Regions from separate parts of the Pseudomonas sp. GW822-FHT03F04 genome, predicted to be linked through region 1. Evidence: predicted binding sites of a transcription regulator. Region 1 holds the regulator's gene; the other holds the start of a gene.
What was found. The regulator sigma-54, encoded in region 1, starts transcription at its own class of promoters, with help from an activator protein. The targets are predictions, from matches to a motif close to ANTGGCATNNANNTTGCTNT.
Positions count from the first base shown of each region.

Region 2: a site for sigma-54 is predicted at 2,004-2,023, ahead of AC1RMX_RS28905 (circularly permuted type 2 ATP-grasp protein). Genes of this name have one in related genera too.

Region 1 is NZ_JBXANF010000007.1:225,759-229,968, reverse strand. It holds gene lptC (LPS export ABC transporter periplasmic protein LptC) at 1-277, shown strand, start outside; gene lptA (lipopolysaccharide transport periplasmic protein LptA) at 264-809, shown strand; gene lptB (LPS export ABC transporter ATP-binding protein) at 809-1,534, shown strand; gene AC1RMX_RS18270 (RNA polymerase factor sigma-54) at 1,721-3,214, shown strand; gene hpf (ribosome hibernation-promoting factor, HPF/YfiA family) at 3,288-3,596, shown strand; gene ptsN (PTS IIA-like nitrogen regulatory protein PtsN) at 3,608-4,072, shown strand; gene rapZ (RNase adapter RapZ) at 4,075-4,210, shown strand, end outside.
Region 2 is NZ_JBXANF010000017.1:16,366-20,575, forward strand. It holds gene AC1RMX_RS28900 (alpha-E domain-containing protein) at 1-548, opposite strand, end outside; gene AC1RMX_RS28905 (circularly permuted type 2 ATP-grasp protein) at 561-1,970, opposite strand; gene AC1RMX_RS28910 (ribonuclease E inhibitor RraB) at 2,446-2,793, opposite strand; gene AC1RMX_RS28915 (hypothetical protein) at 3,004-3,237, opposite strand; gene speE (polyamine aminopropyltransferase) at 3,392-4,210, opposite strand, start outside.

The sequences.
Region 1 (4,210 bases):
CGTGACCAGCGAGCGCGGTGAAGTGAATTCCGGTGGCACCGAGGTCGAGCTGATCGACTCGGTTCGCGTCAAGCGCACCGATGAAAAGAACCGCGACACCCTGATCACCTCCACTCGCATGACAGTGTTCCCGCAGCAACAATATGCGCAGACCCAGCAACCCGTTAGAATCGACGGCGCTGGCGGTGTATCGACCGGCGTGGGAATGAAAGCGTATTTGAAGGAAAGCAGGATACACCTGCTATCGAACGTAAGAGGACAGTATGAGGCTCGTTAAAACCCTCCCTATTTTGCTCAGTCTGGGCGCAGCACTGGGAAGCGTGAGCGCCTGGGCTCTGCCGAACGATCAAGAGCAGCCAATCCGCATTCAGGCCGACGATGCCCAGCTGGACGACAAGAATGGCGTTGCCACCTATAAAGGTGACGTGATCATCACTCAGGGTTCGATGATCGTCAAAGGCAACACCGTGACCATCACCCGCACCCCGACCGGCGATATCGACGTCGTGACCTCGGTGGGCAACCTTGCCTACTTCGAGCAGTTGCAGACGGCTGGCGACACCAAGCCTGTACAGGGCTGGGGCGTGACCATCCAGTACCACGCCGCGCAAAACCGCGTTGTGCTGATCGACAAGGCGAAAGTCGTCGACAAGGACAACAACACCACTCAGGGCGAGAAAATCGTCTATGACACGGTGAAAAAGCTGGCCAGCGCGGGTCGTGCCACCGGCAACAAGGTCACCGAAGCGCGTCCGCGCATTGACATGGTGATCCAGCCGAAGAAGAAAACCGACGAGAAATCCCAGTAATGGCAACTCTGAAAGCTCAGCACCTGGCCAAGGCCTATAAAAGCCGCCAGGTCGTGCGCGATGTCAGCCTGTCGATCGACAGCGGTCAGATCGTCGGACTGCTCGGCCCCAACGGCGCCGGCAAGACCACCTGCTTCTACATGATCGTCGGCCTGGTGCAGGCCGATCAGGGTCGCGTGCTGATCGACGACCTGGATGTCAGCCACCAGCCGATGCACGGTCGCGCCAAGGCCGGTATCGGCTATCTGCCACAGGAAGCGTCGATCTTTCGCAAACTGTCGGTGGCCGACAACATCATGGCCATCCTCGAGACCCGTCAGGAGCTCGACAAGGCCGGTCGTCGCAAGGAGCTGGAAAGCCTGCTGCAGGAATTCCACATCAGCCACATCCGCGACAACCTCGGCATGAGCCTGTCCGGTGGTGAGCGTCGCCGGGTGGAAATCGCCCGTGCACTGGCCACTGCGCCGAAATTCATCCTGCTCGATGAACCGTTCGCCGGTGTCGACCCGATCTCCGTGGGCGACATCAAGCAGATCATTCACCACCTCAAGGCCAAGGGCATCGGTGTACTGATCACCGACCACAACGTCCGCGAGACGCTGGATATCTGCGAAACGGCCTACATCGTCAATGACGGCCAACTGATCGCCGAAGGCGACTCCGCGACCATCCTCGCCAACGATCTGGTGAAGGAAGTGTATCTGGGTCACGAGTTCCGCCTGTAAGCGCGACAGCATTCGACCAGCCGTCCGGGTGCTGTAACGTTGAAGCGCACTTTTATACGCTTTTATTGTTACAGCGCTCTAGGCAAACACGACAGTTTCAGGCATATAATTTGCTTAAGTTTGGCGCTTCGGCGCCCTGTAGTGGATGGCGCATAGCGCCGGCGAATAAGGTGTTAAGCCCCTGCCATGAAACCATCGCTAGTCTTGAGAATGGGCCAGCAGCTGACGATGACACCGCAGCTGCAACAGGCCATCCGCCTGCTCCAATTGTCGACCCTGGATCTGCAACAGGAAATCCAGGAGGCTCTGGAATCCAATCCGATGCTCGAACGCCAGGAAGACGGCGACGACTTCGACAACTCCGATCCCATGGCCGACAACGCCGAACAGAAGCCCAACACCGAGATCCAGGAACCCTCCTATCAGGAGACCGCACCGACGGTCGACAATCTAGAGGATGGCGAATGGAACGAGCGAATCCCCAACGAACTCCCCGTCGACACCGCCTGGGAAGACGTCTACCAGACCAGCGCCAGCAGCCTGCCGAGCAGCGATGACGACGAGTGGGACTTCACCACCCGTACCTCCGCCGGCGAGAGCCTGCAAAGCCACCTGCTGTGGCAGTTGAACCTGGCGCCGATGTCTGACACCGATCGCCTGATCGCCGTCACCCTGATCGACTGCATCAACAATCAGGGCTACCTCGACGAAACCCTCGAAGAAATTCTCGACGCCTTCGATCCGGAGCTCGACATCGAGCTGGACGAGATCGAAGCCGTCCTGCACCGCATCCAGCAATTCGAACCTGCCGGCATTGGCGCACGCAACCTGGGCGAATGCCTGCTGCTGCAATTGCGCCAGCTGTCGGCCAAGACCCCTTGGCTGGCGGAAGCCAAGCGTCTGGTCACCGATTACATCGACCTGCTCGGCAGCCGCGACTACAGCCAGCTGATGCGCCGCATGAAGCTCAAGGAAGATGAACTGCGCCAGGTCATCGAACTGGTGCAGAGCCTCAACCCGCGCCCCGGTTCGCAGATCGAGTCCACCGAAGCCGAGTACGTGGTGCCTGACGTCATCGTACGCAAGGACAACGAGCGCTGGCTGGTCGAACTGAACCAGGAATCGGTGCCGCGCCTGCGGGTCAACGCCCAGTACGCCGGTTTCGTGCGCCGCGCCGACACCAGCGCCGACAACACCTTCATGCGCAATCAGTTGCAGGAAGCCCGCTGGTTCATCAAGAGCCTGCAGAGCCGCAACGAAACCCTGATGAAAGTGGCCACCCAGATCGTCGAGCATCAGCGCGGCTTTCTTGAATACGGCGACGAAGCCATGAAGCCTCTCGTGCTGCATGACATCGCCGAAGCGGTGGGCATGCACGAGTCGACGATTTCCCGGGTGACCACGCAAAAATTCATGCATACCCCCCGGGGCATTTATGAACTGAAATACTTTTTCTCCAGCCACGTCAGCACCTCCGAAGGCGGCGAATGCTCGTCCACGGCGATCCGCGCGATCATCAAGAAACTGGTTGCCGCGGAAAATCAGAAAAAGCCGTTGAGTGACAGCAAGATCGCTGGTTTACTGGAGGCACAAGGCATTCAGGTGGCTCGCCGCACCGTCGCCAAGTACCGCGAATCCCTCGGGATCGCGCCTTCGAGCGAACGCAAGCGGTTGATGTAAGCCACGTTACAGCGTTCCAGTGGCAGGCTCTTCGGCCTGCCGCTTTATGCACTGGCAACGAAGGAGAAGCTGTATGCAAGTCAACATCAGTGGACACCAACTGGAAGTTACCCAACCTCTCCGTGAGTACGTTGAGCAAAAGCTCAAGAGGCTTGAGGGGCATTTCGACAAGATCACCAACGTGCAAGTCACGATGTGCGTCGAGAAGCTGAAGCAGAAAATCGAAGCCACGCTGCATATTCCCGGTAACGAGGTCGTCGCAAACGCGGAACATACCGATATGTACGCAGCGATCGACGCGCTGACCGACAAGCTTGATAAACAACTCAAAAAGCATAAGGAAAAGACCCAGAGCCTGCTTCAGGGCGCTACCGGTCGATAACCCCCACCCCCATGATCCGACTTGAAAGCATCCTGACCCCCGGCCGTTCCCTCGTGAACGTGCCGGGCGGCAGCAAAAAGAAAGCCCTCGAACAAATTGCCAACCTGATCGCCCGGGAAGTACCGGATCTGGAGATGCAAGATGTCTTCGAGGCACTGATTGCCCGTGAAAAACTCGGCTCGACCGGTTTTGGCAACGGCATCGCCATTCCCCATTGCCGCCTCAAGGGTTGCGAATCCCCCATCAGCGCCTTGATGCACCTTGAAGCACCCATCGATTTCGACGCCATCGATGGTGCACCGGTCGACCTGCTGTTCGTGCTGCTGGTCCCGGAAGCCGCCACCGATGCGCACCTGGAACTGCTGCGCCAGATCGCCAGCATGCTCGACCGCAAGGACGTACGCGAAAAATTGCGTCGCGCCACCACCAACGAAGCCTTGTATCAGGTTGTCCTGGACGAGCAAAACGGGCACTAAACATGCGCTTGATCATCGTCAGTGGCCGCTCCGGCTCGGGCAAAAGTACCGCTCTGGATGTCCTCGAGGACAACGGCTACTACTGCATCGACAATTTGCCTGCCGGCCTGCTCCCGGAACTGGCGGAGCGCGCACTGA
Region 2 (4,210 bases), on a different contig from region 1:
TAGCGGGCGTCTAGCAGGCGCAAAGTGTTGTCGGCCCGCTCGATGAACGTGCCCAACCGGATGAAACGAAACGCATCGTTGCGCATGATGGTGCCGTAGGACGCCCCGCGGAACAGGTGCGAACGTTCCTTGATCCACTCACAGAAACGGCTCATGCCATAGCGGCTGAGGCCCTGGTTGGCGATCCCGCGGATCTCCAGCCAGGTGGCGTTGATGTTCTCCCACATGTCGGCGGTGATCCGACCGCGCACCGCGTGGGCACTGGCTCGCGCCGCGCCGAGGCAGCTATAGATGCTCGCCGGGTTGGCCGCGTCGAGCGCGAAGAAGTGCAGCAATCGCTCGGCATGCAACTCGCCGTGGCGTTCCAGGTAGTCGTCCAGCGTGCCGGTGATCAGCAGCGGCATCGCCAGTTCGTGCAGACCGTCGCCACGGCCGTCCTGCGGCATCAGCGACAGCGAATAGCTGACATCGAGCATGCGGGCGAGGTTTTCCGCCCGCTCCAGGTAACGCGACATCCAGTACAGATCCGAGGCAGTTCTACTTAACATGGCAGGCTTCCTTCAATCCTCGACCACCCAGGTGTCCTTGGTTCCGCCACCCTGGGATGAATTCACCACCAGAGAGCCTTCACGCAGGGCGACACGGGTCAAACCGCCGGGCACAACCCGGGTTTCGCGGCCGGACAATACGAACGGACGCAGGTCGATATGGCGCGGCGCAATGCCGTTTTCGACAAAGGTCGGACAGGTCGACAGCGACAGCGTCGGTTGCGCGATGTACGCGTGGGGCTTGGCCTTGATCCGCTCGCGGAACGCATCGATTTCCGCCGTTGTTGCCGCCGGCCCCACGAGCATTCCGTAGCCGCCGGAGCCCTGGGTTTCCTTGACCACCAGATCCGGAAGATTGGCCAGCACATGGGAAAGTTCAGACGGATTGCGGCATTGCCAGGTCGGCACGTTTTTCAGGATCGGCTCTTCATCGAGGTAGAAACGGATCATCTCGGTGACGAACGGATACACCGACTTGTCGTCCGCCACGCCGGTGCCGATCGCATTGGCCAGCACCACATTGCCAGAGCGATACGACGACAGCAGACCCGGCACGCCGAGCATCGAATCCGGGCGGAAGGCCAACGGGTCGAGGAAGGCGTCGTCGAGCCGGCGGTAGATCACGTCTACCGCTTTCGGGCCGTCAGTGGTGCGCATGAAGACCTTGTCGTCGCGCACGAACAGATCGGCACCTTCGACCAGCTCGACGCCCATTTCCCGGGCCAGGAACGCATGCTCGAAAAACGCGCTGTTGAAGCGGCCCGGCGTCAGTACCACCACACTCGGGTCGTCGATGGGGCTTGAGCTTTTCAGGGTGTCGAGCAGCAGGTTCGGGTAATGGTCGATCGGGGCGATGCGCTGGGCCGCGAACAGCTCGGGGAACAGGCGCATCATCATCTTGCGGTCTTCGAGCATGTAGCTCACGCCGCTGGGCGTGCGCAGGTTGTCCTCGAGCACGTAATACGTGCCGTCGCCGTCGCGCACCAGATCGACGCCGGAGATGTGCGAATAGATATCGCGGTGCAGATCCAGCCCCTGCATCGCCAACTGGTATTGCTCGTTGGCCAGCACCTGCTCGGCGGGAATGATCCCGGCCTTGATGATGCGCTGCTCGTGATAGAGGTCGGCGAGGAACATGTTCAACGCCTTGACGCGCTGGATGCAGCCGCGCTCGACGATCCGCCACTCGCTGGCGGGAATGCTGCGCGGAATGGTGTCGAAGGGAATCAGGCGTTCTGTCCCTTGCTCGTCCCCGTAGAGCGTGAAAGTGATCCCGGCACGATGGAACAGCAGATCGGCCTCGCGTCGCCGCTGGGCCAACAGCTCGTCAGGCGTATCGGCCAGCCAGCGGGCAAACTCCCGGTAATGCGGGCGGACCTGGCCGCCGGCATCGTACATTTCATCAAAATAGGTGCGGATCATGCCGTACTCCTTGTCACCCCGGACATACAGGCCTTCGCAAGGCCCGTGCCATCGGCATAAACGCTTTGATTTCAATCGGTTGGATATTCACGCCATAAACACCGCACCATTCCTGTGCGGCAAATGCCCCAACCTGATCGCCCCCGCCTCATTGCGACGCAGTGCAGTCGCCTATCACCAGCATAGTCAGAGTTGATTTCACTGCCCGGCGCCGCCTGCGGATAATCCGCACATCCGCTGCGAAACGTCCCTGACGAAGTGCGCAGCCCACTGATCCGGCTTGCCCTGGCAGCCCTACCGGCCGTAACCCTGACCGGTTTCCTCTCCTTCCGGTCTTCCCTTTCAGCCACCTCTCCCGGTGGCTTTTTTTTGCGCCGGATTCTTGTTTCAGGGTTTTGCCGGGCGATGTTCAGGGTGCAGAAACGACAACGGCCGACCCGAAGGTCAGCCGTTGCTCGACGTGTTGCGAGGGTTATCAGTTCAAACGATGGCGGTTGCGCACCTCCTGCTTTACGCCCCAGCCTTCGATGATGCCGCCCAGTGGCTCGACCACCGCCGAAAAGCCCTGTTCGAAATCGCCAATGTCGTCGTAGGTTGCGTACATCACCTTGCTCAATTCCAGGGACCACGCGCCGTCGTCGCGCGCACTGACCTGGGCATTGATGGATTCACCGCGAAACTTGCCTGCCGCCCTGCGCGCCCGCTCCTCGTCCGGGAAAATGGCGTAGAACTCGATGGGATGGAATCGGGAAAAATCGAAACCGCCTTCTTTCATGCGGCGCAGCACGCTGCTGCTGATGTCTTCTTGATAGGCTGTGCTCATGAACGTCCCCCTCGCATAGATGGATAGACTTTCCGTATTCCCTGCACCTAGCCGAACGGCTCAGGCGCTACGACAACCGTGTTGCCGGCGGGAAACAAGCATGTAGCTGACAAGACCAGACCTTAGCGATCCGTTCGCTGATCTCGCTTGCAGAGTAGCCCCAAGATAGAGCCGCTGCCAAGGCCTGGTACGTTACGGACAAGAAGATTTTCAGATGGGCGTGATGCTGCGGATTTCGATGCTGTTCTGGGTTTTCAGGCTTTTGGCGCCTGCATCGGAGGTGCGCCCTTCCAGATCGTTCAGATCCAGTGCGGCGACGACAGGAAGGAGTCGTTCCTTGATCAATCGAGCGGCCTCATCGTCGCTGGGGCATTCCGCGCGCTCGAAGATTTCATCGACAATTTCACCGTGATCATCCACGAAAGTGACTTTCCACTTTTGCATTGGTGCCTCCTCGAACAAACCCGCAAATGGGCTCATATCTATCTCGACTTTTGTCAGGATTGATCGTTCAAAAGCTTTACACCGATGAAACATGAAAAACATTTCATCTGCGGGAACGAAGCCGCTCGCTCCCGCAGTGATAACGGCTGAGTGATCAGTCGTTGCTTGGCTTGTTCACCGCTTGCAGCACGTATTGCGGCAGGGCGAAGGCGCCGATGTGGATTTCCGGGTTGTAGTAACGGGTGACGATGCCGCTGCCGATGAAGCGCTGTTGCAGGGTTTCACGGCTCAGTTTGCGGTAGGCCGGGTTGGTCGAGCCCCAGGCGAAGGTCATCGAACCGCCGATGTAGGTCGGCACGGCCGCCTGATAGAAGTGCCAGTCCGGGAACAGGCTGCGCAGGCGACCGGCGGTGGTTTTCACTTCTTCGATCTGCATGAACGGTGTGCCGTTCTGGGTCACGAGGATGCCGCCCTCGTTCAGGCAGCGGTGGCAGGCCTGGTAGAAGTTTTCCGAGAACAGCACTTCGCCCGGGCCGATCGGGTCGGTGGAGTCGGAAATGATCACGTCGAACTTTTCAGTGGTGGTTGCGACGAAGCGCATGCCGTCGTCGATCACCAGGTTCAGGCGTGGGTCGTCGTAGGCGCCCTTGGAGTGGTTCGGCAGGAATTCCTTGCACATGTCGACCACGGTGCCGTCGATTTCGACCATGGTGATGTGCTCGACGCTGGCGTGCTTGGTCACTTCGCGCAGCATGCCGCCGTCGCCGCCGCCGATGATCAGCACGCGCTTGGCGGTGCCGTGGGCGAGGATCGGCACGTGGGTGAGCATTTCGTGGTAGATGAATTCATCGGCTTCGGTGGTCTGGATCACGCCGTCCAGCGCCATCACCCGGCCCATGCGCGGGTTCTGGAAGATCACCAGGTGCTGGTGTTCGGTGCGCACTTCGTGCAGCAGTTTTTCCATGCGAAAACG